2 regions of the Micromonospora sp. SYSU B005 genome follow, and region 2 is predicted to be linked to the other one. Evidence: riboswitches for the same ligand, from Rfam matches in the RefSeq annotation. Region 2 holds a riboswitch; the other holds the start of a gene.

Region 1 (11,487 bases), on a different contig from region 2:
CACCCGGGGCAGGTGCGTGTCCGCCCACTCCCTCAGCACCGTGACGGCGGCGGCCAGGGCCACGTCGGCGCGGGTGGTCAGGTAGGGGAGCAGGGCGTCGGTGCCTCGGGCACTGTTGAGGACGGCTTTGACCAGCGGATCGGTCCCGGCCTGCGTCAACACGAACGTGACCGCGGCATGGACGGCGGCTCGCACGTCGCTGCCGTGGGCGGACAACGCCTCCCGCACACCGTCCATGAACCGGTCGATCTCGCGGTGGGCGATGGCTTCGCCCAGTCCGGCCTTGTTGGTGAACTCGTTGTAGAGCGTCTGTCTGCTCACGCCCACGCGGGCCGCCACGTCGGCCATTCGTACCGCGTCCCAGCCGCTGTCGATCGCCAGGTCGCGGCCGGCCGTGATGACCGCGTCACGCAGGTGCCGGCGGGCGGTGTGGCGATAAGGCGGAGGGGCGGCCATGGTGCGCCGAGTCTATCGACTGGACACACATGCCTTCGGTGTCCACTGAATTGACGCAGCGACGGATATTGTCAAGCGTGGTTATCCGTGTGACAGTCGACGCAGCGCTCGACACTCCGGAGGCGGTACATGCAGACCTCGATCGATGCTCCAGCAGTCGCCGCCGGTTGGCGTGACGGCAAGAAGCACCTGTGGCCACTGGCTCTCCTCGTGCCGGTGCTGCCGTTTCTGGCGTACGCGTGGTGGAGGGCCGGCGCCGGACCCGCTGCCTGGTGGCTCACCCCGGCGGTGGTCTTCGGACTCATTCCGATCATCGACGTGCTGCTCGGTGACGACGGAGAGAACCCGCCCGACGACATCGCCCGGCGGTTGCAGGAGATCCGTTACTACCGCTGGATCACGTTCCTGTTCCTGCCGGTGCAGTACGCCGCCCTGCTGCTCGGAGCATGGGTCTGGACGCGTGGCGGCCTCGGTGTCGCCGGCGCCGCCGGCCTGGTCGCCACCATCGGGATCGTCAACGGACTGGCCATCAACACCGCACACGAGCTCGGCCACAAGCGCGAGACGGTCGAGCGGTGGTTGTCGAAGATCGCGCTCGCGCCGACCGGGTACGGCCACTTCTACGTCGAGCACAACCGCGGACACCATGTCCGTGTCGCCACACCGGAGGACCCGGCCAGCGCCAGGCTGGGGGAGAGCTTCTACTCGTTCTGGCCACGTACGGTCTGGGGCAGCCTCATCTCGGCGTGGCGGCTGGAGACCGGCCGCTTCCGGCTGCGCCACAGGAGCCCGTGGACGCTGCGTAACAACCTGCTCAACGCCGGGCTCATGACCGTCGTACTCTTCGCCCTGCTGATCGCGGTGTTCGGGTGGCGGCTCGTGCCCTTCCTGTTCCTGCAGGCGATCGTCGGCTTCTCGCTGCTGGAAGCGGTCAACTATCTCGAGCACTACGGATTGTGCCGCCGGCGCACCGCCACCGGCCGCTTCGAGAAGGTCGACCCACGGCACAGCTGGAACAGTGACCGCGTCGTCACCAACGTGTTCCTCTTCCAGCTGCAACGCCACAGCGACCACCACGCCAACCCGCTGCGCCGCTACCAGACGCTGCGCAGCTTCGACGTCTCGCCGCGACTGCCCGGAGGCTACGCCTCGATGGTGTTGCTCGCTCTCGTCCCGCCGCTGTGGTACCGGGTGATGAACCCACGGGTTCTGGCGCACTACGGCGGCGACCTGAACCTCGCCAATCGCCACCCCCGCGCCGAGGCCCGGCTGCGTCGCCGCTACGGCCGGCCCGCCGCGGACACCACAGCGGTTCCCGCCGCCTGACCCGGCCCGGGACGTGTGGGGCTGACGGCACCTCTCTGTGTCAAGGCGTAGGATCTCTGTTCCTGCACGGAACGGGGCCGTGCCCGGCCGATCGCGCCGCTTCGGCCTCGCCGGGCGCCGCGGCGTCCGGGACGAAGGGTGGACACCCCGGATGCACCAGCGGATCCTGCTGCGAGCCCGCAAGGGCCCGTTCGACGTCGTCACCGCCGAGGAGACCTACGAGCGGGACTGGATCGGCAAGAACAGCGGCAACCTGGTCTTCAGCCACGCCGCGCACAAGCTGCTGGCCACCTCGACGGCGGAGATCACCCCGTCGCGGTTCCGGGCGGACCCGCGCGATGCCGACGAGATCAACGAGAAGTACGACGTCTTCGTGATCCCGCTGGCGAACGCGTTCCGCCACGACTACGCGAACCGGTTGACGTCGATGGCCCGGCTGATCGAGCGGCTCAAGATCCCGGTGGTGGTGCTCGGGGTCGGGGCGCAGACCGACGTGGACGGCGGCCTGGAGTCCCTGCGCCCGATCGACGAGCCGGTGAAGGCGTTCTGCCGGGCGGTGCTGGACCGGTCGCACAGCATCGGCGTACGCGGCGAGATCAGCGAGAACTACCTGCGTGCGCTGGGCTTCTCCGCCGTCGAGCAGATCGGCTGCCCGTCGATGTTCCTGCACGGTGACAGCCTGCGGGTCGAGAAGGCGAAGGTGGCCCTGAGCACCCAGGACCGGCTCGCGTTCGTCATCTCGCCGTACGTCCGCGCGTTGGCCCCGCTCGTCCGCCACCACCACCAGCGCTACCCGAACCTGCGCTACATCGCGCAGGGCCTGTACACCCTGGGCACCCTGCTCTACGGCGACGCACCGAACTTGCGCGGCAAGACCGACGACATGCCGATCCACACCTCACATCCGCTCTTCGTCGAGGACAAGGTGCGGATGTTCATGGACCCGTGGCCCTGGATGGAGTATCTCGCCGGATTCGACTTCGCCTTCGGCACCAGGATCCACGGCACCATCACGGCGCTGATCTCCGGCACTCCCGGGTATCTCCTCGCACACGACTCGCGCACCCTGGAACTGGCCCGCTACTTCGACATCCCGCACCGGTTGATGCGCGACGTGCCGCCCGACGTCGACGCCGCCCAGCTCTACGAGGAAGCCGACTACACGGCCCTGAACGAGGGCCACAAGGAGCGGTTCGCGCGGATCACCGCGTTCCTCGCCAGGCACGACCTCGGCCTGTCGTTCGCCGACGGGGACAGCGCCACCCGCTTCGACGAGCAGGTCCGCCGAACCGTCTACCCGCCGGCGGTCCGGCCGGCCTCCGCCTACACCGCCGAGGAACTGCTGGCGCGCATGCAGTGGCTGCGGGACGAGAACCAGGCGCTGCAGCAGAAGCTCAAGGCACGCCGCGCGCAGCCACTGCGCGACCAGGTCAAGCAGGCGGTGGGCGGCCGGGTCCGCCGGATGCTGTCGCGCTGACCGTCGTACGCCTGCGCAGGCTTCGCCGGCCGCGAATCGCGAGAACCCTTCTTATTCCCATCGACCGGCATTACGCTCTGGGCCAGCCCTGAGGTGCATCACATCGGAGGTTCCTATGAGGACGATGACCATCCGTCGCACGACTGCACTCCGTCTGGTGTCCGGCGCACGCCGGCTGTGGATCGAGTGGTGCTGGTAACTGCCGGCCCGGCGGGCGCTCCCGGGCGCCCGCCCCTGCGGCGCCGGGCCCTGCGGTGACGGACGGCGCGGAGCGCTACGACTGCCACCGCGACCACGGACCGTACGCCGGGGTCTCGGCCTTCCTCGGTCGCGTCGCCGCCGACCGGCCCCGCCTGGCGGCCCGGCACGCGGTCGAACTGCACGCGATCGTTCCCCGGCTCGATCCGGCGGCCCGGCCGGCCGCCGAGGAGGAGCCGATCCGCTTCCACCCGGCCCGTCGTACCGCCTGTCTGGCCTACGGCGCGGCGGAGCTGGTGGCAGCCTGGGCCGGCACGCTCCGGCGGCCCGTGACCGTCCGGTTCGATCACGTCGCCAGCGCCGACGAGACGACAGCCGAACTGCTGGGCGCGCTGGCCCGCCGGCTCGGGCCTTCCCCGGTGCGCCTCGACCTGCGCGACGACGGTGCCCCCGACCCGGCGCCCGACGAGCGCACCCCGCAGGCGTTGCGGCGGGCCCTGGGCGACAGCCTGGCCAGCGGCTACTACCACCACGCGGCCCGGGTCGCCCGGCGCGGGCGGGCGGCGGTCACCCCCGACGGCGACCTGCGGCACTGGTGGGCGTTCACCACCGGCCTGGCCACCGCCCTGGCGGCCCTGAACCGGGCCGCCGAGGCGCTCGACCTCTACGACGAGGCGCGGGCCGCCACCGACGATCCGAAGATCACGATGTCGGCGGCGTACGCCACCGCCATGCTGCACGCCCGGCACCTGCCGGCGGCCGACCAGGACCCGGCGCTGGCCCGGCAGTGGCTGGAGCGGGCGCTGTACCTCGCCACCGAGCTGGCCGACCCACGCCAGCGGCTGTTGTCGACGGTCTTCTACGAGCAGGGCCTGGCGCTGCTGGACAGCCGGGCGGGCCGGCCCGACCGGGCGCTGCGGCTCGTGGACGACGGGCTGGCCCGGCTGACGGCCGCGCTCGGTCCCGGTGAACGCCCGCAGGACCTGGCCCGGCTGCGCCACAACCGGGCGCAGGTGTACCTCGCGCTGGGCGACCCGGCGCGGGCGCTGGCCGACCTGGACACCGTGATCGCCCACGACCCCGGCAACTGCGAGTACTACGTGGACCGCGCCGCCCTCTACCGGGCGGCGGGCCGGACCCGAGCCGCGATCAGGGACTACGACGCCGCCATCCGGCTGGGACCGCACCTGCCCGAGGCGTACTACAACCGGGCCGCGCTCCAGCAGGAGCGGGGCCGCCCCGAGCGGGCGCGCGCCGACCTGGAGCGGGTGCTCGCCATCGAACCGGGGCACCTCGACGCCCGGATCGCCCTGGTCAACCTGCACGTGGAGCGCGGCGCGCTGGACGCCGCCGAGGCGGGCGCGCGGGCCGGGCTGGCCGGCGCTCCGCAGGAGCCCGCGCTGCTGTGCACCCTGGGCCTGGTCCTCGCCGAGCGTGGCCGGGCCGCCGAGGCCGACGAACTGCTCACCCGGGCCCTGAGCGGTGACCCCGAGCTGGTGGAGGCGTGGACGAACCGGGCCGCCGCCCGGTTCGAGCGCGGCGACGTGGCCGCCGCGCTCGCCGACCTGGACCGGGCGGTGGCGCTGTCGGAGGCTCCCGTGCCGCGCTACAACCGGGGTACGGCCCTGGCCCGGCTGGGCCGGTGGGACGAGGCGGCCCGCGACTTCGCCCAGGCGCTCGCCCAGCCCGGCCTGGACCGGGCCCTACGGCGGGATCTGCGGGCGGAACTCGCCCGGTGCCGCCGGGCGCTGGCCGTCTGACCCGGCCCGGCCGGGGAGCCGGCGCTCGTCGTGCGCCGGCCCCGGTCCGGGGAAGGGGAGTGGGCTCAGCAGCCCTGGCGGCGGCTGTAGATCTGGTGGCGCTGACCGGCCCATCCGATGTAGCCGACCGCCTCGACGCAGTAGTTCGCCGTGCCGGTGACGGCGACCGGGCCGGCGTAATAGCTGAAGTCACCGGAATTGGTGTCCGCGCCGCCCGACCGGGTGCAGTGCGCGCCCTCGCCCGACCGCTCCGCGCAGCGGTAGATCTGCACGAAGGTCGGCGCCGACTTCCCGTACGCCGCGCCGCGGTGGTAGAAGCAGGCGCTGTTGGTGCCGCCGTTGCTGCTGTTGTAGTAGATCACCAGTTCACCGAGCCCGGACGACTGCACCTGGCTGTAGGTGATGGTCCCCGAGCAGGAGCCGGCCGCGTGGGCGGCGGGAGCACCGACAGTCAGGCCGGCCGCGACGGTCACCAGCGCGGTCAGCGCCGAAAGCATGCGTCTCATGAACTACCCAATCCACAGTCGACTGTTCCGGAGTGGATCTTAATCAACCGGTGACCTTCACGGTGGCCCCAATCCATAGGCAACCACCTATTGACAAACAATATTAACAATTGGACCCTGCTGAGAGAGCGCTCTCCCGTCCCCCTGTCTCCAGCGAGGTGTCGCCATGCGTCTCCGAAGAAGGCTGCTCGCCGCCGCGTCCGCCCTGCTCGCCGGGCTCACCGGCGCCGTCGTCGCCACGCCCGCCCAGGCGGTCGGACCGGCGTTGCTACCGGTCACCGTCACCAACACCACCGGCCGCAGCGACCCGGTCTACCTCTACGTCATCGGCGTCCAGCTGTCCTCCGGCCGGCTCGGCTACGTCACCTCCGGCGGTGCCTTCGTGCCGTGGACCGGCGGGCAGATCCCGCCGTCACCCGCGCCGGACGTCTCCATACCGGGCCCCGGCAACGGCGGCAGCACCACGATCCAGTTCCCCCGCGGCTTCTCCGGCCGGGCCTACTTCTCCCTCGGGCAGAAGCTGACGTTCTTCCTCACCCCGGACGGACTGGTGCAGCCCGCGCCCTGGGCGGCCGGTGACGCGAACCGCGACATCCTGTTCGACTGGAGCGAGTTCACCTACAACGACTCCGGGCTGTGGCTCAACAGCTCCCAGGTCGACATGTTCGCCATCCCGCACGCGGTCACCGTGACCGGCGCCAACGGCGTCACCAAGCGCACCGGCGACGTGGTGGCCAACGGACGCAACGCGGTCATCGACGGGATCCGGGCGCAGCCGGGCTGGGCCGGCACCGTCCACACCCGCTCCGACGGGACCGTGCTGCGCGTCCTGGCTCCGGGCAAGGCGGCCGGGGCCGGTCTGCTCAGCACCACGTACCTGGACTCGTACATCGCGTCCGCGTGGAACGCGTACACCACGAAGACCCTGACCGTGGCGCCCTTCGCCGACCAGCCGGCCATCCGGTACTACGGCCGTACCTCGGGCAACACCATGACCTTCACCAACGGCAGCGGCCAGGTCGTCGCCTCCTTCAACCGGCCCTCCTCGGCCAGCGTCTGGGGCTGCGACGGCGACCTGCCCGCGCCGAACGACCAGGCGGTCGGCCCGATCTCGCGTACGCTCTGCGCCGCCCTCAACCGCGGCACACTCGGCACCATCGACACCCAGCCCAGCACGAACGCCGCCGACTTCTACCGCAGCAACCCCACCAACCAGTACGCCCGCCTGATCCACGCCAACATGACCGACGGCCGGGCGTACGCGTTCGCCTTCGACGACGTCGGCGGATTCGAGTCGCTGGTGCACGACGGCGACCCCCGTTCGGCCGGACTGATCCTCAGCCCGTTCACCGGCGGTGGCGGCGGCACCCCGACCACCGGGGTGCCAGTGGTCAGCAACTGGAACAACAAGTGCATCGACGTGCCGAGCTCCAACTTCGTCGACCGCGCGCCGCTGCAGATGTGGAACTGCAACAACACCAACGCGCAGAAGTGGACGTTCAGCGGCACAGCGCTCAAGAGCCAGAACAACAAGTGCATGGACATCGACGCCGGGTCCACCGCGAACGGTGCGGCGGTGCAGCTCTACACCTGCAACGGCACCGGCGCCCAGCAGTTCACCCTGAACGCGGCCGGAGACCTGGTCAACCTCCAGGCCGGCAAGTGCGTCGACATCAAGGACTGGAACGGCAACGACGGCGCGAGGCTCCAGCTCTGGGACTGCGGGGGCACGGCCAACCAGAAGTGGCGCAAGGGCTGACCGGCCCTGCGACGGGGGCGGGGGCCGACCGCGAGTCGCTCCCGCCACCCGCCAGCGCGACGGACGACGCGCGTCAAGCACCGGGCGAGCCGGCGGAGGCCGTTGTCCCAACGGGACGCCGGCCTCCGCGACCGGGCTTGGGCCCCGCGACGGCTCGCCGTCCCGCAGGACGGACGCGCCGACCACGTCGGCTCTCCGCCCCATACGATAGACAACGGTGCTGGTTCGCCGCGCCCGTGACGGGTGTGGCGTCGTAAGAGGGAACCCGGTGTGAGTCCGGGACTGCCCCGCAGCGGTGAGTGGGAACGACAGCCGTCATCGAAGCACTGGACCGTGAGGTCTGGGAAGCGACGGCCAGTAGGTGACCGGGTGGATCCGGTCGCGCCCGCGAGTCCGAAGACCTGCCCGCACCGCGCGCACCGTCCGGTGTGCGCCGCCGACGGTCGCTCGGGACGGCCGGTGCGGAAGCCGGTACGCCGCCTGTACCCCTTCCCTCCCGCCCCGATCGGCCTCGTGTGCTTCGAGGGAAGGGATCTCCATGAGTACCGCATTCGGTCAGAGCACCGTGCTGGGCTATCCGCGTATCGGGGGCAACCGGCAACTCAAGAAGGCCGTCGAGGCCTACTGGGCGGGCCGGATCGACGCCGAGGAGTTGACGGCGACCTCTGCCGCGCTACGGGCGAAGGTCTGGCGGACGCTGCGCGACGCGCGCCTGGACGCGATCCCGTCCAACACGTTCTCCTTCTATGACCACGTGCTGGACACGGCCGTCGCCGTCGGCGCGATCCCGCACCGGTTCGCCCGTCTCGGCCTCGGCGATCTCGGCACCTACTTCGCCATGGCCCGGGGCGTCGATGCCGAGCCGGCGCTCGAACTGACGAAGTGGTTCGACACCAACTACCACTATCTGGTTCCCGAGATCGGCTCCGACACCGCCTTCGCGGCGAATCCCGACAAGGCGCTGCGCGAGTACCGTGAGGCCCGCGAGCTGGGAATCGACAGCCGGCCGGTGCTGGTCGGGCCGGCCACATTCCTGCTGCTGGCCAAGCCCACCGAGGCGCGCGGCGAACCGTTCGACCGGTTGACCGACCTGGCCGACGTGTACGCCGACATCCTGCGATCCCTCGCCGCGGCGGGCGTGCGATGGGTGCAGCTGGATGAACCCGCCTACGTCGCCGACCGGAGCACCGCCGAGATCGACGCGTTGCGGGAGGCGTACACCCGGCTCGGCGCGGTGGAACAGCGGCCGGCGATCTTCGTCGCCACCTATTTCGGCGAGCTCGGTGACGCGCTGCCCGCCCTGCTCGACACGCCGGTCGAAGCGGTCGGCGTGGATCTGGTGGCCGGGCCCGGCAACCTGCGGCGGCTGGCCGGTGCGGGACCGCTGCGCGGCAAGACGATCGTGGCCGGCCTCGTCGACGGCCGCAACGTCTGGCGTACCGACCTGCGCGCCGCCGTGGCGGCTGGTGCCGCCGTCACCGCCCTCGCCGACCACGTCGCCGTGTCCACCTCGTGCTCGCTGCTGCACGTGCCGGAGGACCTGTCCGCCGAGACCGCTCTCGACCAGGCGTTGGTTCAGCGGCTCGCCTTCGCCCGGCAGAAGGTCGATGAGGTCGTTCGGCTCGGCCGCGCGCTGCGCAACGGCACCACGTCCCTGCCCGAGCCGCTGCCGCCCACCCCCGCCGCATGGCGCGACGACACCGTACGCGGCCGGCTCGCCGCACTGCGCGCCACGGATCGGCAGCGCGGCGCGTACCCGGAGCGAGCGGCGGCACAGCAGGCCCGGCTGAATCTGCCGCCCTTGCCGACCACGACCATCGGATCGTTCCCGCAGACCGACGAGCTGCGCCGCGCGCGTGCCGAGCATCGAGCCGGCCGCCTCGACGACACCGTCTACACCCGGCGTATGCGCGCCGAGGTCGAGCACGTCGTCCGGCTTCAGGAGCGGCTGGGTCTGGACGTGCTCGTGCACGGCGAGCCGGAACGAAACGACATGGTCCAGTACTTCGGCGAGCAGCTGGCCGGGTTCGCCGCCACCGAACACGGCTGGGTCCAGTCCTACGGCTCCCGATACGTGCGTCCGCCCGTCATCTACGGCGACGTGGCACGCAGGGCGCCGATGACCGTCAACTGGTCCACCTACGCGCAGTCGCTGACCAACCGGCCGGTCAAGGGCATGCTCACCGGCCCGGTCACGATCCTGGCCTGGTCGTTCGTCCGCAGCGACCAGCCACTGGCAGACACCGCGGACCAGGTCGCGCTCGCCCTGCGCGACGAGTGCCGTGATCTCGAGGCAGCCGGTATCCGGGTCATCCAGGTCGACGAGCCGGCGCTGCGTGAGACGCTGCCACTGCGCAGGGCGGACCAGAAGGCGTACCTGGACTGGGCAGTCGGGGCGTTCCGCCTGGCCACCTGCGGAGTCGCCGACGACACCCAGATCCACACCCACCTGTGCTACTCGGAGTTCGGGGAGGTGATCACGTCCATCGACGCCCTCGACGCCGACGTCACAAGCATCGAGGCATCCCGCTCCCGGATGGAGGTCCTCGACGACCTCGCCGCGATCGGATACCGCCGGGGTGTGGGGCCCGGCGTCTGGGACATCCACTCACCCCGGGTGCCGTCCCACGACGAGGTCGTCGGCGCGCTGCGCCGGGCCGTGGCCGCGGTGCCGGCCGAGCGGCTGTGGGTGAACCCCGACTGCGGCCTCAAGACGCGCGGCTATCCCGAGGTCGAGGCGTCCCTCAAGCACCTGGTCGCCGCCGCGGCCGAGCTGCGCGGACGCTGAGCCGGCGGGCCGGGCGGAACGCCGCGCCGTTCCGCCCGGCCCGGACCCGGTTCAGCCCTTGACAGACCGTGCCCCGAGCGCCGAGGCTGCATGAAGTGATGTGTGTCGATGTGCGGGGGGCATGATGCGACGCAGGATCTTCGCGCTGGCTACAGCCGCCGCGGTCGTCGTCGGCGGGGCCACGACGATGGTGCTGCGGCCGGCCTACGCCGCGACGGCATGCACGGTGGACTACACGATCACCCGGGAGTGGTCCAGCGGCTTCTGGGCCGAGCTCACCGTCACCAACCTGGGCTCTCCCGTCACCGACTGGTGGCTGCGGTTCCGGCAGGCGGGCGGTCAAACGATCACCATGGGCCTCGATCGGCTGCCGGACGGATACACGCTCGGCAGTGGCGAGATGTACCCGATGACCACGCTCCGTCCGCCGGCAGGCTCCACGCTGCCGACCGGCGCCTCGGTGACTGTGCGGTTCGGCGGCAACTACCAGGGTGCCGACCCCGAACCGACCGACTGGGTGTTGAACGGCCAGTCGTGCGACGCGGACGTCGCCGACCCGACCGGCTCGTCGCCGCCGCCGGCCTCGGGGAGCCCGCGGCCCAGCCCACTGCCGGGCGGGCCGTCGGTGGCGCTCACCTCGCCCCTGCCCAACGACTTCTTCGCCGCGCCGGGCGTCATCCCGATCCGTGCGGAGGCCGCGGCGGCGCCCGGCCGGCGAATCGAGCGGGTCGAGTTCCGCGAGCGCGGCACGCTGCTCGCCGTGGACACCACCGCGCCGTACGCGTTCGACTGGCGTGGCGTGCCGCCGAACAGCGGCACCCGTGTCTCCGCCACCGCCTACGACAGCAGCGGCGCCCAGGCCACCGCCGAGGTCCGCGGCATCCGGGTGCTCCCGCCGCAGGCACCCGGCGCCGCACCCGCGCTGAAGGCGTTCGGCAACCGCATCCTCACCGTCACCGCGGATCCGAGGCCGTACCGGCCACGCGGAATCATCCGGTCGGCCGCGCCCGGCGAGTGCGCATGGGGACCGATCCGCTGGGACGGCCCGGTCGACGACGCGTCAGTGGGCGCGCTGCGGGCCCGCGGCGTCAACGCGGTGCGGGTCGTGCTGAGCGACGCCTGCTACGTCTACACCGGCAGCCCCACGGACAGGCAGAACCGGGTCGGCTACCTCGACGAGGCGGCCCGGTACGTCGACCGGCTCGTCCGGGCCGGCA
Region 2 (17,642 bases):
GGACACTCGCCGGCACCGGGACCGTCACGTTCATCCCGGCGCTGATCGTGCTCGGCGCGTGCGTCGCGCCCGCCACGTTCCTGGCCTTCGCCCAGGGGCGGCCGGCCCGCCGTCCGGTCCCCGGCTCCGTCGTCGGCGTCGCCGCGCTCCTCGGCGGCGTGGTCGGCGTGGTCGCCGCCGGCTGGCTGGAGTACGGCACGCTGCACCGCCTCGGTGTCCTGCCGATGGCGCTCGTCGGCCTGGCCGAGGAGACCGCCAAGCTGATCGTGCCGGCCGGCATCCTGCTGCTGTGGCGGCGGCACCCGTCCCCGGCGCAGGGCCTGGTGATCGGCGTCGCCTCCGGCGCCGGGTTCGCCGCGCTGGAGACCATGGGCTACGCGTTCGCCGCGTTCGTCGGGTCGGAGGGCAACCTCGGCGCGGTCGAGCGGACGCTGCTGGTTCGCGGTCTCACCGCGCCCGCCGCGCACCTGGCCTGGACCGGGCTGACCGCCGCCGCGCTGTTCACGTTCGCCGCCGCGCCCGGCGGCCGGAAGCTGGCGGCGTTCCTGCTCACCTTCGCCGCCGCCGTCACGCTGCACACCTGCTGGGACACGTTCGGCACCCAGCCCGCGTACGTGTTCATCGGCGCCGTGTCGCTGGGCTGGGTGCTGCTGCGCCTGCACCTGGACCGCGAGCGGCCGGCCCCGTCCGGGACGCCGGTCGTGCCGGCATCCCGGGAGACGGCCGCGCATCATCCCGGCTGAGCCGGGCGGCCGGCCGTCCGGCTCAGCCCGGCCCGTCAGCCGACGGCCAGCCGGACGCCGAGCGCGACGAAGGCGACAGCGCAGAGCCGGTCGACGCGCCGCGACCAGCGGCTGTCGCCCCACCGCCCGGCGAACCGTCCGGCGCCCACGCCGAGCGCCAGGTCCACGGCGAGCTGCACCGCGACGAACAGCGCCCCGAGCAGCACCAGCTGCGCCGCCACCGGGCCCGCCTCGGGCCTGACGAACTGCGGCAGGAACGCCACGCTGAACAGGATCATCTTCGGGTTGAGCAGGTTCGTCAGCAGTCCGCGCCGGAACGCCCGCCCGGCGCCGCCGTCCGGCCGGTCCGCACGCGCGCCGGGCCGGCCCGTGCCGCGCAACGCCCGCAGGCCCAGCACGATCAGGTACGCCGCACCGGCCCACCGGATCGCGGTGAACAGCACCGGGGACGCGGCGATGACGGTGGCGAGCCCGGCCACCACGGCGGCGACGTGCACCGCCTCCCCGGCGGCGACCCCGAGCGCGGCCACCGCGCCCGCCCGGGCGCCGTACCGGGTGGCGTTGGCGAGCACGAACATCATGTCCGGCCCCGGGGTGAGCATGAGCACCACGATCGCGGCCAGGTAACCGGCGAGCGTGGCGGCCGACAGTCCGAGCACCGCTCAGCCCTCCCCGGCGCCGTCGAGCAGCGCCCGGCGCAGCGCCAGCCGGTGCTCGCGCCGGATCTGCGCCTCCCGGTAGCGCCGCCGGTCGCCGTCGGTCTCGGTGTGCAGCGGCGGCACCGGCCGGGGCTGCCCGTCGTCGTCCACCGCCACCATCACCAGGTGCGCGGTCGCCACGTCCACCGGCGGCACCGCGCGGTCCCACCGGTCCGCGCTGACCTTCACCGCCACCTCCATCGAGCTGCGGCCGGCCCAGGTGATCCGGGCGTCCACGTGCACTACGTCCCCGACGCGTACCGCGCGCAGGAACGCGGTCTCGTCGATGGCGGCGGTGACGGCCGGTCCGTCGGAGTGGCGGGCGGCGACCACCCCGGCGACCGAGTCGATCAGGTTGAGGATGCGCCCGCCGTGGACCGTGCCCATCAGGTTGGTGTGGTGCTGGTCCATGATCTGCGACAGGGTCAGGTGCGAGGCCGACGGTGGTCGGCCGGTGAGCGTGATGGTGTCGGGCACTGTGCGGTTCCGTCCTCGCAGAAGCGGACCGCCGACCGGCCGGGGCGTGCACGTCGAGGACACGCCGACGGCCCTGCCTACGGCGTGTCACCCGCCCGACCCACCCGCGAGGTCGACGGCGGCGCGCACCGGTGGTACGCGCGACGCGGGCAGGTCTTCGGACTCGCGGGCGTGACACGAGGTCGCCTACTGGCCGTCGCTTCCCAGGCCGTGGCCCAGTGCTGTTGACGGCTGTCGTTCCCACTCACCGCTGCGGGGCAGTCCCGGACTTCCACCGGGTTCCCTCTTACGACACCCGGCCGTCGCCGACCGGGTGAACCAGCGCTTCCCGCAGCGTAGCCCAGCGTCCGAGGCCGGCGGCACAGGCGTCAGGACGGCGCCGATCCCGTCACAGCGGCAAGCGGCGCCGCGCCGAACGACACCGCGAACCGCTTGCACCAGATAGACACGCTGCGCAGACCGTCCAGGTCTACCGACGCCGGGATGTCGTACGCCTGGTCGCCGATGTTGCCCTTGAGCCGGCCCAGCTCGACCCAGCGGCCGTCGTCGAACACCTGCCAGCCGGCCCGGCCGGGCAGCACCTTCCGGTCGGTGAGCCACACCCGCAGGTCGGGCCCGTCCGAGGTGTCCAGTCCGCGCAGGAGCAGCTGACGACGGCCGTCGGCGAGGCGGACGAGCTGCGCCCGGCCGGCCGTGTCGTGCTCGTGGGTGACGAAGTCACCGGCGGCGAGCACCACGTCGGCGGGCGGCGCGCCGGTCGGCGACGGGCCGGTCGTGCCGGAAGCCGGTGAGCCGGTCGTGCCGGCCGGCTGCGGCTCCGCCACAGTGGGCAGCGTCTCGCGTACCTCGCGGTCGGTCACCAGCCGCCACGGCTGGAACAGGTACAGGCTCACCCCGAGGCCGGTGACGGCCACGACGGCGAGCACCGACAACACCACACGTCTTCTGCCCATGCCCCGACGGTAGGCGCGGATCCGGCGGAAAGATCTTTCCGTCCGCTTACGGCCCGACCGCGGGCCGCCGCGCCGGGACGCCGATGGGTAGCGTCTGGCGCATGGGGCGCTACGTGCTCGTCGTCGACGACGACCGGACGGTGAGCGACGTCGTCCGGCGCTATCTGGAGCAGGACGGCTGCCGGGTCCGGCTGTCCTTCGACGGGCCGGACGCGCTCGCCGCGGCCGAGGAGGAGCCGCCCGACCTGGTGGTCCTCGACCTGATGATGCCGGGCCTCGACGGCATCGAGGTGTGCCGGCGGCTGCGGCGCCGGCTGCCCGGCCTGCCGGTCGTCATGCTCACCGCGCTCGGGGACGAGGCCGACCGGGTCGCCGGGCTGGAGGTCGGCGCGGACGACTACGTGACCAAGCCGTTCTCGCCGCGCGAACTCGTGCTGCGCATCAGGTCGGTGCTCCGGCGCGCGGCCCCGCAGGACCGGGGACCGACAGGGCTGCTGCGCGACGGCGACCTCACCGCGGACACCGGCCGCCGCGTCGCCGAGCGCGGCGGGCAGCAGCTGTCGCTGACCGTACGGGAGTTCGACCTGCTCGCGTTCCTGCTGGCGAACCCCGGACGCGCCTGGTCACGGGCCGAGCTGCTGGACCGCGTGTGGGGCTGGCGGTTCGGCGACCAGTCCACAGTCACCGTCCACGTCCGGCGGCTGCGGGAGAAGATCGAGGACCACCCGGCGCAGCCGCGCCGCATCGTCACCGTGTGGGGCGTCGGTTACCGGTACGAGCCGTCGGAGGCGTCCCGGTGAACGAACTGATGGTCATCGGGCTCTACGCCCTGCTCGCCGGCGCTGCCGTCGGCGCGCTCGGCGTCGGCGCGCTGCGGCTTGTGCGCCACCGGTCGATCCTCGCGCACATCGCGGTGCTGCTCGCGGTCACCATCGCCTCGGTGACGGCGGGCGTCACCGCCGTCGCCCAGGCCATGTTCCTGTCCGCGCACGACCTCCAGGTCGTCCTCGTCACTGTCGCCGCGTCCGCGGCGCTCAGCCTGGCCGTCGGGGTGGCGTTCGCCCGCCGCCTCGCCCAGGCGGCGGTCTGGGCCGACCAGGCCCGGCAGCGGGAACGGCAGCTGGAGGCCGGCCGCCGCGAGCTGGTCGCGTGGGTCTCCCACGACCTGCGTACGCCGCTCGCAGGGCTGCGGGCGATGGCGGAGGCGCTGGAGGACCGGGTGGTCGACGAGCCGGCGGCGGTGGCCGAGTACCACCGCCGGATCAGGGTCGAGACGGACCGGATGACACGCCTGGTCGACGACCTGTTCGAGCTGTCCCGGATCACCGCCGGTGCGCTGCGGCCCGCCCTGTCCCCGGTGCCGCTCGGCGACGTGGTCTCCGACGCGATCGCCGCCACCGCGCCGCTGGCCGCCGACCGGCGGGTGCGGGTGCTCGCCCCGGAGACCGGCTGGCCGACCGTCCGGGCCGCCGAGGCCGAACTCGCCCGCGTCGTGACGAACCTGCTCGTCAACTCGGTGCGGTACACGCCACCGGACGGCACTGTGCGCATCGACGCCGGCCGGGACGATGACGACGCGTGGCTCGCCGTCTCCGACACCTGCGGCGGCATTCCCGAGGCGGACCTGCCCCGGGTGTTCGACGTGGCGTTCCGGGGCACCCGGGCCCGTACCCCCGCACCGGCCGGCGCCGACGAGGCGGCGCCGGCCGGCGGCGGCCTGGGGCTGGCGATCGTGCGCGGACTGGTCGAGGCGCACGGCGGGCGGGTGCACGCGCACAACGTGACCGGCGGGTGCCGGTTCGTGGTCCGCCTGCCGGCGGTCTGACCGGGCCGGTCAGGCGGCGTCCGGGGGACCGGTCTCCACCAGGCGTCCGTCCGCCAGGCGCAGCCAGCGGCCCACGTCGATCGCGGCGAGGAACCGCTCGTCGTGGCTGACCACCAGCAACGCGCCCCGGTAGGCGTGCAGCGCGCTCTCCAACTGGCCGACGCTGACCAGGTCGAGGTTGTTCGTCGGCTCGTCGAGCAGCAGGAGATGCGGGGCCGGTTCGGCGCCCAGCACGCACGCGAGCGTGGCGCGCAGCCGCTCCCCGCCGGAGAGCACCCCGACCGGAAGGTGCGCGCGCGGGCCGCGGAACAGGAAGCGGGCCAGCAGGTTCATCCGCTGCGCGTCCGGGGCCTGCGGCGCGAACGCGGCCAGGTTCTCCGCCACGGTACGGTCCAGATCCAGCAGGTCCAGCCGCTGCGACAGGTACGCGATCCGGCCGTCCGCGCGGGTGATCCGGCCGCTCTCGGGCTCCAGGTCGCCGTCGATCAGCCGCAGCAGCGTGGACTTGCCCGCGCCGTTGTCGCCGAGCAGGGCGATCCGTTCCGGACCGCGGATCGTCAGGTCGACCCCGTCGGCGGCGAACAGCGACCGCTCGCCGTGCCGGACCTGCACCCCTTCGGCGGTCAGCAGCGTGCGTCCGGCCGGGACGGTGGTGGCGGGCAGCTCCACCGTGATCGTCTTCTCGTTGCGCAGCGCCCGCTCGGCCTCGTCCAGCCGTGCCCGGGCGTCGTCGACCCGCCCGGAGTGCATCTCGTTCGCCTTGCCCGCTGCCACCTGCGCGTCCCGCTTCAAGCCGCCGGCGACGATCCTCGCCAGACCCGCGTTCTTCAGGTTCCGGGAGGCGTTGCCGGCTCGCCGGGCCGCCCGTTCGCGGGCCTCCTGCAACTCCCGCTTCTCCCGCTTGAGGTCCTGTTCGGCGCTGCGGACGTTCTTCTCCGCCACCTCCTGTGCGGCCCGCACGGCCGCCTCGTACGAGGTGAAGTCGCCGCCGTGGAAGCGCATCTCACCGCGGTCGAGTTCGGCGATGCGGTCCATCCGGTCCAGCAGCGCCCGGTCGTGACTGACCAGCAGCAGGCAGCCGTGCCACTGTTCCAGCACGTCGTAGAGGCGGTGCCGGGCGCCCAGGTCGAGGTTGTTGGTCGGCTCGTCGAGCAGCAGCACGTCGGGCTGCTTGAGCAGTTGCGCCGCCAGACCGAGGGAGACCACCTGCCCGCCGCTGAGCGTGCCCAGGCGCCTGTCGAAGGCGAGGTCGCCGAGGCCGAGCCGGTCGAGTTGCGCGCGCGTGCGTTCCTCGATGTCCCAGTCGGCGCCGATCGTGGTGAAGTGCTTCTCGTCGGCGTCGCCGGCCTCGATGGCGTGCAGCGCCGCGATCAGCGGGGCGATCTCCAGGACCTCGGCCACTGTCAGGTCGGCGGCCAGCGGCAGGCTCTGCGGGAGGTAGCCCAGCACGCCGTCGACGGTCACCGACCCGGCGGCCGGGCGGTACTCGCCGGCGATCAGCTTGAGCAGCGTGCTCTTGCCGGCGCCGTTCGGCGCGACCAGACCGGTCCGGCCGCCGCCGAGGGTGAAGGAGAGGTTCTGGAAGACCGGGGTGTCGTCCGGCCAGGAGAAGGTCAGGTTCGAGCAGACGACGAAGGAATCGGACATCAGGAAGACGACCTCGAAGATGAGGGCGGGCGGACCTCAGCCGCCCGGCGGGGGACACGGTCTCGGGGTACGACGGAACGACCACGGCGCTCGCCTGCGGTCGGTCACATGTCCGGTCTCACCCGGAGATGTCGTCGTCACCCGCCATGTCTGGTCTCCCTGCCTGCCTGATCGCCACTGGATCACTCCGGTCCACCGTAGCACCGGCGGTGGTCGCCAGGCGGTCCTGGAGACGGGCGTGCCGGAACTGGTAGACCGGCCCCACCGTGCGCAGCACCGACCGGCGGTGCGCGTCGTCGAGGAATCGGTGCAGCCGCAGCGGCGCCACCCCGGTACGGCGCAGCTCGACGATGACGAGCAGGGCGCGCCAGGTCTGCGAGGACGTCACGCCGAGCAGGAAGCCGCCGACGATGCCACAGGCGATGCCACCTTCCGCCGACCCGGCGAGCCGCCCCACCAGGCCACCCAGGACGCCGAGCACGGACCCGAGCCAGAGGCCGCCGCCCACCGCGGACCACAGGTCCCGCCGCCAGGACAGCCGCGACGACACCGGGTCGTCCTCGCCCGCCGAGCCGGCCATCGCCAGGTACAGGCCCAGGGAGAGGCAACCGAGAAAACCGGTCGCGGTGAAGGCGAGGAAGACCGGGAAGGCCCGGCCGGACCCGATGCCTGTGACGTCGGCGCACGCGGCGACGAGGAGCCCGAAGAAGCCCAGGAACAACGCACCGGTGAGCCCGGCGCCGAGCACGTTCTCCATCCGCTGACGGCTGATCACCCGGCTCCACCTGATCCGGCGGAGCCGCAGCGGACGCCGGCCGATCAGCACGTCCCGGGAGAGCTTGGCGGTGAACGTGAGCACCAGCCCGAACGCCAGCCCGGCCAGGACGCCGAACGCCGGGCCCGCGAGCAACCCCGCGCTCAGTCCGGCGCCGAGGCCGGTGACGAGCACCGTCGAGACCGCGTACAGGTCCCAGGAGGTGAACGACGCCAGGTGCCACCACACCAGATCGCGGCTGCCCGCCCGGTTCATCAGGTGGGCGAGGTGACCGAGCCAGCGCGCCGCCTGCGCAGCCGTGTAGCGCGGCTCCGGTACGCCGGGCTGGACGGCGTACGCCGCGGGGAGCACCCGGTCGAGCAGGGCGTCCTCCACCGCCTCCCGGCTGTGGTAGCGGTCGAGCAGCTCCGCGGCATCGTCGTCGGTGGTCACCGTGTCCCGGAACAGGCTCAGCATCAGCGGGCTGCGCAGCGCCTGCGCGACGGGACTGTCCGGCCGGTCGCGCACCTCGTCCACCAGCCGTTGCCACCCCGGCGGCAACGGCTGGGTCCGGCTCCGGGTGACGTACGCGGCGATGTCCGTGCCGGTCAGCGGCTCCAGCTCCAGGGCGGCGGCGCCGGAGAGGTGCCGGGCGGCGGCCACCGCCTCCACCAGCTCGCGGCTGCGGGTCGTCACCACCAGCCGGAACGTGGTCTGGACGTCGAGCGCGCGCAGGGCGACCGGTCGCAGGTCCGGCGGCAGTTCGTCCAGCCCGTCCAGGAAGAGGGCGACGTGCCCGCCCGTGACGAGCCGGCGGGCCGGTTCGAGCCCGCCGAGGACATCGTGATCGGCGGCCAGCCGGGCGGCCAGCCAGTCGGCGACCGGTTGCCGGCGTGGATCCCAGCCGGACACGGTCAGCAGCACCGGCACGGGTACCCGTGCGCGTTCCTGCTCCGGCAGGCGCTGCCGGTGCTCCAGCGCGTCGATCAGCAGCAGGACGACCGCTGCCGACTTGCCCGCCCCGGGCCCGCCGAGCAGCAGGAGGCGGCCGGAGCCCAGGCCCGCGTACACCCGGAAGAGGTCGTGCAGGTCGCCGTGGGCGAGGTCGGCCGCCCGCACCGGCGGGACGGCCGGCAGGGGCGGGAACCGGACCAGGTCGCCCTCGGTCGCGGCGGCGTCCACCGGCCCGGTGACCGGCCGGTCCGACCACCGCCAGTGGACCCGGATCGGAACCGGCGCCCACAGCCCGCGCTCGGTCGCCGCGCGGCTCCACTGCGCGAGGACGGCGGCGGCCAGCTCGTCGGCCGCCCGCTGCGCCTCGGGGCCGGGGCGGCGTGTGCCCCGGTGGTTGCGCCGCCACAGCCAGCCCAGGATCGGCCCGCCGGCCGCCAGGACGGCGAGGACCGACTGCAGCAGGGTGAGCTGCCGGTCGGTGGCGTTCGGCAGCCAGGCGACCGACGCGCCGAGCCCGGCCGCGACGAGCATCGCCAGCACCGACCAGACCCCCCGCCGCATCCCGGTAGTGTGCCAGCCGACCGGCTGTCCACACAGGCCCGTTCGCCGAGCCGGGAGTGGTGCGGCCCTATGCTCCTGGCCATGTCCCAGGTGACCGCGAGCCGCTGGTTCGGGCCGGCCGGCTCCTCGTCCGGCGACGCCCAGGTGTTCGTCTTCCCGTACGCCGGTGGCGTCGCCGCCTCCTTCGCGCAGTGGCGGGAACTGGCCGCGCCGGAGCTGTCGGTGCAGGTCGCGCTGCTGCCGGGCCGGGGCGCCCGGCTGCACGAGCCGCCGCTGGACGACCTCGCGGAGCTGGTGGACGCGCTGGCGACAGCCGTCGCCGAGCGGGCGTCCGGGCCGTACCTGCTGTTCGGCCACAGCCTGGGGGCGCTGGTGGCGTTCGAGGTGACCCGGGAGCTGCGCCGCCGGGACGCGCCCGCGCCGCTGGCGTTGCTCGTCGGCGGCGCGGAGGCGCCGGGGACCCGGCTGGTACGGCGGCGCGTGCACGACCTCGACGACGCCGGTCTGATCGACGCGCTGCGCGACTTCGGGGCGACGCCGGCCGCGCTGCTGGCCGACCGCGACCTGATGGAGCTGATCCTGCCCGGGGTACGGGCCGACTTCGCGCTGTCCGAGCGGTACGCCTACCGCCAAGGGCCGCCGCTGGAGGTGCCGGTGCACGTGCTGCTCGGCGACCGGGACGAGCACGTGGACCCGGACCGGGCCGCGGGGTGGGCCCGGGAATGTGTCACCGAGCCGCGGTGGCACGTGTTTCCCGGCGGGCATTTCTTCCTTACCGACCATCTGCCGGAAATCATCGACCTAATGCGACACATCGTCGCCAGTCACACCCCTGTGGCGGAATAAGCGACAAAGAACGGGTAAGGACTCGTACCCGTGCCGGACCTTCCACAATGTCCGGTATTCGACCTGGTGAACGGCCGAGAAGCGGTGTTAAAGTCTGCCATCCGTTCGCCGAAGGGACGTCGCTGACGAGGCGGCATACTGTCGCGTGCGCCGAGGTGTCCATGAGCCGGCCGTACCTTCCGTCCCTGGTCCTGCGCGATTACCTGCATACCGTGGCGACCCTCCACCCGCAACTGCGCGAACTGCTCGACTTCGGCCGCCCCGGCGCGGACGCAGCTCTCGCGGAACTGGCCGGCACGGTCAGCGAGTTCGACACCGACTCCACCGGCCGGGGCGATTCCTACCGCCGGGCCCAGCGGGACACGCTCGTCCGCTGGACCGGCATGCGGCGGCTGCTGGACCTCGCCACCCCGGACGCCGCCGCCCCGGTCACGCTCATTCTCGACGTGCTCGGCGGCGACGGCACTGTGGCCCGCGCCGCGAGCAGCCAGTCCGCCTGCTTCGAGTCCAAACTGGCGTTCATCACCGGCGACCTGTCCGGCCACATGGTCGACAAGGCGCTCGCCCACGGCCTGCCTGCCGTCCGTCAGGCCGCGCACTTCCTGTTCCTGCGCGACGCCGCTGTGGACGCGGTGCTGCTGGCGTACGGCACGCACCACATCCCGGCGGCCCGGCGGCCGCAGGCGGTGGCCGAGGCGGCCCGGGTGGTCCGGCCCGGCGGCCGGATCGTGCTGCACGACTTCGACGAGTCCAGCCCGATGGCCGGGTTCTTCGGCGAGGTGGTGCACCCGCACGCCGCCGGCGGCCACGACTACCGGCACTTCAGCCGCGCCGAGCTTACCGGCCTGTTCACCGCGGCCGGGCTGCCGGTACGCGTCGTCGACCTGTACGACCCGCTGATCGTGCGCGCCGACAGCGCCGAGTCCGCCTCCGCGGGCATGCGCGACTACGTCGGCGACATGTACGGCGTGCGCGACTACTTCGCCACGCTCACCGATGACGAGGTGTGGGGGCTGCTGACCCGCCACTTCGACCACACCGGCTACCTGGCCGGGATCGGTCGCGACGACGTGCCGGCCCGTCCGCTGGTCTACCGGGCCGACGGGCAGTTCGTCGCCGAGGTGCCCCGGATGGCGATCGTCGCGGTCGCGACGAGGACGCGGTGACCGCTGTGACCGGCCCGCGCTACCTGACCGACCTGGTGCACCGGCCCACCGGCGCCGACGGCGACCGGCCCGCGATCGTCGGACCGGACGGCGAGGTGAGCTACTCCGCGCTGTGGGAGCGGGTCGGCGCGACGGCCGAGCTGCTGCGCCGCGCCCGCGTGCGGCCGGGTGACCTGGTGGGCCTGTACCTGCACCGGTCCGCCGACTACGTGACGTCGTTGCTCGCGACGCTGGCGGTGGGCGCGGTGGCGGTGCCGGTCGACCCCGAGCTGCCGTCGGGCCGGGCCGAGCAGATGCTCGCCGCGGCGGCGCCCCGGCTCGTCCTGTACGCCGACCGTCCGCCCGCCGTCGCCGCGCCCGCGTCCACCGGTTGGCGGGACGTGCGTACCGCGCGGGCCGGGTCGCCGGCCGACCTGACCGATCGCACCGGCTGGCTGCCGCCGGGCGAGCACGCCGCGCTGGTGCTGTTCACCTCCGGCTCCACCGGCCGGCCGAAGGGTGTCGTGCTGCACCACGCCGGGCTGGTCAACCGGCTGGCCTGGGGCCACGGCCGGTTCGGTTTCACCGCCGACGACCGGGTGCTGCACAAGGCGTCGATCGGGTTCGACGCGTCGGTACACGAGATCCTCTCCCCGCTGATCGCGGGCGGCACCGTGGTCGTCGCCGGGCCGGGCCTGCAGTTCGACAGCCTCGGGCTGGTCCGGCTGATCCAGCGGGAGGCGGTCACCACCGCGCACTTCGTACCGACCATGCTGCGGCACGTGCTCGACGAGCCGGAGTTCGCCGGCTGCGTCACGCTGCGCCGGGTGCTGTGCGGCGGCGAGGCGCTGGACATGCGGCTGGTCCGGCGGTTACGCGAGGTGCTGCCGTGCGGGCTGTTCAACGGGTACGGCCCGAGCGAGACCTCGATCAACGTGTCCTACTGGGACTGCGCCGAGCCGTACGCGGGCAGCATCGCCCCGATCGGCCGGATCATCGACGGCGTCACCGCCCACGTGCTCGACGACGACCTGCACCCGGTGCCCGAGGGCGGGACCGGCGAGCTGTGGATCGGCGGGGTCGCGGTCGGGCTGGGCTACCTGCGCGACGACGAGCGGACGGCGGAGCGCTTCCGCCCCGACCCGGCGCGGCCGGGCGCGCGGCTCTACCGCACCGGTGACCTGGTTCGGGTCGCACCGCAGGGTTTCCTGGAGTTCCGTGGCCGGGCCGACGACCAGGTCAAGATCCGGGGGGTCCGGGTGGAGCCGGGCGAGGTGGCCGCCGTGCTGCGCGAGCATCCAGCCGTGCACGACGCGGTGGTGGTGACCGTCCCGGACACCGACGACGGCCCCCGCCTGGTCGGCTACGTGGTGCCGCAGCCCCGGCAGGCCCCGGCGGTCGGCGGGCTGCCGCGGTTCCCGCTACCCAACGGCATGGCGGTCACCGCGGCGTCGCCGGACGAGGCGGTCTTCCTCTACCGGCAGATCTTCGACCAGGCCGAGTACGCGCGTTTCGGCGTCCGCGTCGGTGACGGTGCGGTCGTCCTCGACGTCGGCGCCAACATCGGACTGTTCTCGCTCTGGGCGTCCCGGCAGGCGCGCGACGTGCGGCTGGTGGCGGTCGAGCCGAACCCGGACACACTGCCGTACCTGCGCGCCAACCTCGGCCTCTACGCCGGGTCCGCGTCGGTCGTCGAGGCCGCCGTGACCGATGCGGCGGGCACCGCCGAGCTGACCTCGTTCCCCGAGCTGAGCTACCTGTCCGGCCTCGGCGCCGACCGGGCCGGCGCCGCCTCCGACCTGGTCCGGTCGCACTACCGCCACGGCGGCGGCGACGCCGACGAGACCGAACAGGCGGCGCTCCTGGCCGACGCCCGCCGCCGCCTCGCCCCGGTGGCGCACGTGGTGCCGACCGTGACGCTGTCGGACCTGCTGGACCGTTTCGGGCTGGACCGCGTCGACCTGCTGAAGGTCAACACCGAGGGCGCCGAGCTGAGCGTGCTGCGCGGGCTGCGCCCCGAGCACTGGCCCCGTATTCGCCAGGTCTGCCTGGAGGTCGAACGCAGCAGCGTGACCACCCCGCTGGTACGCGAGCTGCTGTGCGCGGCAGGGTTCGAGGTCCACGACATCGGCGACTGGAACGTCGGCGCGGACGCCGACGTCAGCTACGTCTACGCCGTACGGCCGCAGGAACCGCCACCGGCGGCGACGCCCCGGGACGAGCCCGCCGACCACCTGCTGACCACCGGGCTGCTCCAGGGCTACCTGGCCTCGGCGCTGCCGCCCGCGATGCGCCCGGACCAGATCGTCCTGGTCGACCGGCTGCCCCGCCTGCCCAACGGCAAGGTCGCGCGGCTGGAGCTGCCACCGCCACCGTCCCGGCCCGCCGGGATCGCGGCGGAACCCGGCGACGGCGCCCTCACCGACCGGCTGCGCGAGGCGTGGCGGGCCACGCTCGGCGTCGACGCGGTGCACGACGACGACACGTTCGTCGCGCTCGGCGGGCACTCGCTGACCGCGCTGCGGATGGCGCTGCGGGTACGGGAGATGGCCGGGCTGGAGGTGTCCCCGGCGAGCTGCCTGCGCGCCGGATCGTTCGCCGACTGGGTCGACCGGGTCACGGAGGCGGGACGCGATGTCAGCCCGGTCCGCTGACGCGCGGCACGTCGTCGTGGTGGGCGCCGGCCGGCTGGCCCGCTCGCTGTGCCACGCCCTGGCGGCGACGCACACCCCGGCGCCGCTGCGCGTGACGGTCCTGGCCCGCGACCCGGACGCGGCCCACGCGCTCGCCCGCGCCGCGCGGGTGCGCGCCACAGTCGCCGGCACCCCCGTCGCCGTCACCGCCCGGCCGTTCACCGCCGAACCCGGCGCCGACCCGGGGGAGGGGTACGCCGCCGACGCCGCCTCGATGGCCCGGCTCCGGCCCGACGTGCTGGTCTGCGCCGCGTCCGCGCAGTCGCCGTACGAGCGGGCGGCGGCGCCGTCGGCCTGGACGGACCTGATCGCCGCGGCCGGCTTCGGGGTGACGCTGGCGTTGCAGGCCGAGCTGGTGTCCCGGCTGGCCGCCGCGCTGGCCGGCGGCGCACCCGGCGCGACGCTCGTCAACGGGGCGTTCCCGGACGCGGTCAACCCGCTGCTCGCCGCGCTGGACCTGCCGGTGCGCTGCGGCATCGGCAACGTGGCGACGCTCGCCGTGTGCCTGGACGCCGCGCTCGGCCGTCCCGGCCCGCGCCGGCTGGCGGTGCTCGGCCATCACGCCCACCTCGCCGCGCCCGGCCCGGACGACGACGACACCGCCGAGGTACGCGCCTGGCTGGACGGCCGGCCCGTCCCGGACGTCACCGGGCTGCTCGCCGGCTACCGCGCGCTGCCCCGGCCGGAGCTGAACGCGCTCGCCGGGCACGCCGGGGCCGCCCTGGTGGCGGCGCTCGCCACCGGCGACGAGGTGACGGCGAGCCTGCCCGGGCCACTGGGACTGCCGGGCGGCTATCCGGTCCGGCTCGCCGGGGGCCGGACCGAGCTGCGGCTGCCCGCCGAGCTGCCGGTGGCGCAGGCGGTCGCCTGGAACACCGCCGCCGGGCGCCGCGACGGCGTCGAGGTCGGTGGCGGCCACGTCCGCTACCCGGAGCGCGCCCGGGCGGCACTGGCGGCGTACCGGCCCGACCTGGCCGGCGGCTGGCACGCGGGCGAGCTGCCCGAGATCGCCTGCCGGTTCACCGCCCTGCGTGACCATCTGCGAACGGTGCCGCCGGCGCCGGCCCGGAGTGTGTTGGAGGAAGCCCGATGACCGTGACCACCCCGGCCACCCGCAACATGATCACCGACTACTACGACGTCATCGCGTCGGCGGTGCGCCGGTGCGGCGCGGTCCCCGGCGACGCGCCCGGCACGCCCGGCTTCGCGCCCGGCTTCGACCTGCCCGAGCTGACCCCCGCGGTACGCGAGTTCTACGCCGCCGCCACGGTCAGCTGGTCCCCGCTGGGCCACTACGGCGGGCACGACCTGACGATGCTCGACCTGACCGCCAACCCGGGCACCCGCACCACGAAGACATTCGCCTCGATGGTGATCGTCGCCCGGGCGGTGGAGCACATCCGGCGTACCGGTGAGCGGCTGTGCATCGTCACCCCGACCTCCGGCAACAAGGGCGTCGCGCTGCGCGACTCGGTGGCCCGCGCGTACGCGGCCGGGCTGGTGACCCCGGAGCAGCTGTCCATCGTGGTGCTGGCCCCGGCGGCGACCCGGCACAAGTTCCGCCACGACGCGCTCGCCGCCGATCCCGCGACCCGTGCGGTGAACCCGCTGCTGCGGTACACCGGCGCGGACCCGGAGGGCGTGAAGGCGCTCGGCCGCGCGTTCGTCGACGAGTACGCCGCCACCGCGTACGACAAGCACGGCGTCACCCTCTGGTACACCCTCGACCTGCGCAACTACCTGGTCGCCGACGCCGCCCGGGCCGCCTTCGAGGCCGACGTGTCGCCGGCCACCGGCTCGCGCTGGCACGCGCACGCCGTGTCCAGCGCGTTCGGCCTGCTCGGCTACAACCTGGGCCGCGACGTACTGGAGGCGGCCGGCGACGCCGACCCGGCCGACCGGCCCGGTTTCCTGCTCGTGCAGCACCTCGGCACGCCGGACATGGTGCTCAGCCTGCGCCACGGTTCGTTCGAGCGGGACCACTGCCCGGCGTACACGTTCGACGAGAGCCGGGGCGTCTGGACGCAGGACGCCGACCTGCGCTTCCCGGCCGTCACCGACGACCCGGCCGAGGTGCTCGACCCGACGTTCTACACGCACCGCCCGGTGACCTCCCCGGCCATGAACGCACTCATCGAACGGCACGGCGGCGACGGCATCGTGGTGTCGCGGCGCGAGTGCGTCCGGCGCTACCCGGTCGCCCGGCAGTGGCTCGCCGACGCCGGTCTGACCCTGCCCGAGGATCCGGCCCGGCTGCGGGAGTGGTCGATCCTGATGGCGCTGACCGGCGTCTGCAACGCCGTCGACCGGGGCCTGGTCCCGGCCGGGCACGAGATCGTGGTGCACGGCACCGGCAGCTACTGCGACGACTTCCGGATCGCCGAGGCGGACGCCGAGGTGTCCACGCTCGCCGACGTGGTCGCCGCCGCCCTGGACCAGCGGTGAGCCCGTCTCCGCAGCCGCTCGGCCTGCCGCCGCGGTTCGCCGCCCGGGCGCGCGCCGCGGGCGCCGACCCGGCCGCCGTCGTCCTCACCGCCACGGCTCTGGTGGTACGCCGGTACACCGGATCCCCCGTGGTGACGCTGCGGCACGGCGGCGACCCGGTGACGCTCGACCTGACCGCCGACGCGCCGATCCGGGAGTTGTGCCGCTCGGTGCGCCCGGCGTCGCCGGACCACCCGGTCGACGCCACTGTCGAGGTGCGCCCCGGCCTGGCTGGCGTCACCGTGTCCGGGCTGCCCGCCGCGTACGCCGACGACCTCCGCGCCGACCTGGCCGACGTCCTGTCCACGCTGGACCCGGACGCCTCGTCGGCGGGGGTGCTGCCGTCGGCCCGCTACGAGCGGCGTCCGGCCCCGGACCTGTGGCGGCTGCACGGCGGCGACGGCACCGAGGCCGGCCGGGTATGCGGCGACACCATCCCGGCCGCGTTCGCCGCGGCGGTGCGGGCGTACCCGGAGCGGCCGGCGGTGCTCGCCGACGACGCGACGGTGACCTACCGGGAACTCGGTGCGGCAGTGGCCGCGACCGCCGAAGCGCTGGCCGGGCCGGGTGACGTCGCGGCGCCGGTGGCGGTGCTGTGCCGCCACGGCGTCGCCACGATCACCGGCATCCTGGCGGCGCTGGCGTCGGGGTCGCCGTACGTGCCGCTGGACCCGGCGTACCCGGCGGCCCGGCTGGCCGCGATGCTGCGCGACGCAGGCGTCCGGGCGATCGTCGCGGACCCCGGCCACGAAGAGCGGGCCGCCGCGCTCGCGGCCGACGCCGGGCTGGAGCTGCCGGTGGTGTCGTTGCGCCGGGGCGAGGCCGGCGTGCCGGTGCCGGCCGGGCCCGCGCGCCCGGACGACCCGGCGTACGTGCTCTACACCTCCGGGTCCACCGGGAAGCCGAAGGGCGTGGTGCAGAGTCACCGCAACGTGCTGTTCGGTGTCCGCAACCACGTGCGCAACTTCGCCCTCCGGCCGGACGACCGCACGAGCGTGCTCACCTCGTTCGGCTACGACATGGCGGTCACCGACACGTTCAGCGCGCTGCTGTCCGGCGCCGCCGCCGTCCCGGTCGACGTCCGCACGCACGGCCTCGGCCATCTCACCGGCGCGCTCGCCGACCGGGGCGTCACCGTCTACCACTCCACCCCCACCGTCTTCCGGTACGTGGTGGCGAGCCTCGGCGAGCACGGGCGACTGCCGTCGGTCCGCGCCGTCGTCCTCGGCGGCGAGGAGGTCACCCGGCACGACGTGACGCTGGCCCGGCGGGCGTTCGCGCCGGGCGTGGTGTTCGTCAACGGGTACGGCACCACCGAGATCAGCTTCGCCGCGCAGCACCACCTGCCGCCGGACGCCGACCCGGGGCGCGCAGTCGTGCCGATCGGGCACCCGCTGCCGGGCGTCGAGGTGGTGCTGACCGACCCGGCCGGACGTCCCGCCTGCCTCACCGGCGAGGTGGTCGTGCGGACCCCGCACGTCGCGCTCGGATATCTGGGCCTGCCGGAGCTGACCGCGGCCCGGTTCACCGAGTACGACGGGGTGCGCGCGTACCGGACCGGGGACATCGCGCGGCGGCTGCCCGACGGCACGCTCGTCTACCTGGGCCGCGGCGACCGGATGGTGAAGATCCGCGGCTACCGGGTGGAGCTGGGCGAGATCGATGCGTGCCTGGCGGCGCAGCCCGGCGTGGCCCACGCGGCGGTGGTGGCGCGGCGAGGCGCGTCCGGCGCTGGCGAGCAGGAGATCGTCGCGTACGTGGTCGCCGCCGCCGGGACTGTCGTCGAGCCGTCGGCGCTGCGGGAACGGCTGGCCGCCGTGCTGCCGGACTTCATGGTGCCCCGGGCGGTGGTGGCGGTGCCG

What was found. A riboswitch is a leader RNA that binds a small molecule or an ion and turns the genes downstream of it on or off. The one in region 2 is predicted to bind cobalamin.
Region 1: linked by a shared signal. The riboswitch ahead of metE (5-methyltetrahydropteroyltriglutamate--homocysteine S-methyltransferase) and the one ahead of SM452_RS22320 (acyl-CoA thioesterase) in region 2 are both predicted to bind cobalamin.

Annotation. Positions count from the first base shown of each region.
Region 1 covers NZ_JAXCFU010000021.1:24,903-36,389, reverse strand. Annotated here, with positions in the region: gene SM452_RS28410 (TetR/AcrR family transcriptional regulator) at 1-456, opposite strand, end outside; gene SM452_RS28405 (alkane 1-monooxygenase) at 586-1,782, shown strand; gene SM452_RS28400 (polysaccharide pyruvyl transferase family protein) at 1,934-3,259, shown strand; gene SM452_RS28395 (tetratricopeptide repeat protein) at 3,514-5,217, shown strand; gene SM452_RS28390 (hypothetical protein) at 5,283-5,723, opposite strand; gene SM452_RS28385 (beta-1,3-glucanase family protein) at 5,890-7,482, shown strand; cobalamin riboswitch at 7,687-7,905, shown strand; gene metE (5-methyltetrahydropteroyltriglutamate--homocysteine S-methyltransferase) at 8,021-10,270, shown strand; gene SM452_RS28375 (cellulose binding domain-containing protein) at 10,392-11,487, shown strand, end outside.
Region 2 covers NZ_JAXCFU010000010.1:112,482-130,123, forward strand. Annotated here, with positions in the region: gene SM452_RS22310 (PrsW family glutamic-type intramembrane protease) at 1-743, shown strand, start outside; gene SM452_RS22315 (LysE family translocator) at 779-1,402, opposite strand; gene SM452_RS22320 (acyl-CoA thioesterase) at 1,406-1,918, opposite strand; cobalamin riboswitch at 2,050-2,256, opposite strand; gene SM452_RS22325 (DM13 domain-containing protein) at 2,287-2,871, opposite strand; gene SM452_RS22330 (response regulator transcription factor) at 2,973-3,671, shown strand; gene SM452_RS22335 (sensor histidine kinase) at 3,680-4,696, shown strand; gene SM452_RS22340 (ABC-F family ATP-binding cassette domain-containing protein) at 4,706-6,343, opposite strand; gene SM452_RS22345 (hypothetical protein) at 6,462-8,612, opposite strand; gene SM452_RS22350 (thioesterase II family protein) at 8,694-9,458, shown strand; gene SM452_RS22355 (class I SAM-dependent methyltransferase) at 9,671-10,624, shown strand; gene SM452_RS22360 (amino acid adenylation domain-containing protein) at 10,621-13,257, shown strand; gene SM452_RS22365 (potassium transporter TrkA) at 13,238-14,389, shown strand; gene SM452_RS22370 (DUF6002 family protein) at 14,386-15,741, shown strand; gene SM452_RS22375 (non-ribosomal peptide synthetase) at 15,738-17,642, shown strand, end outside.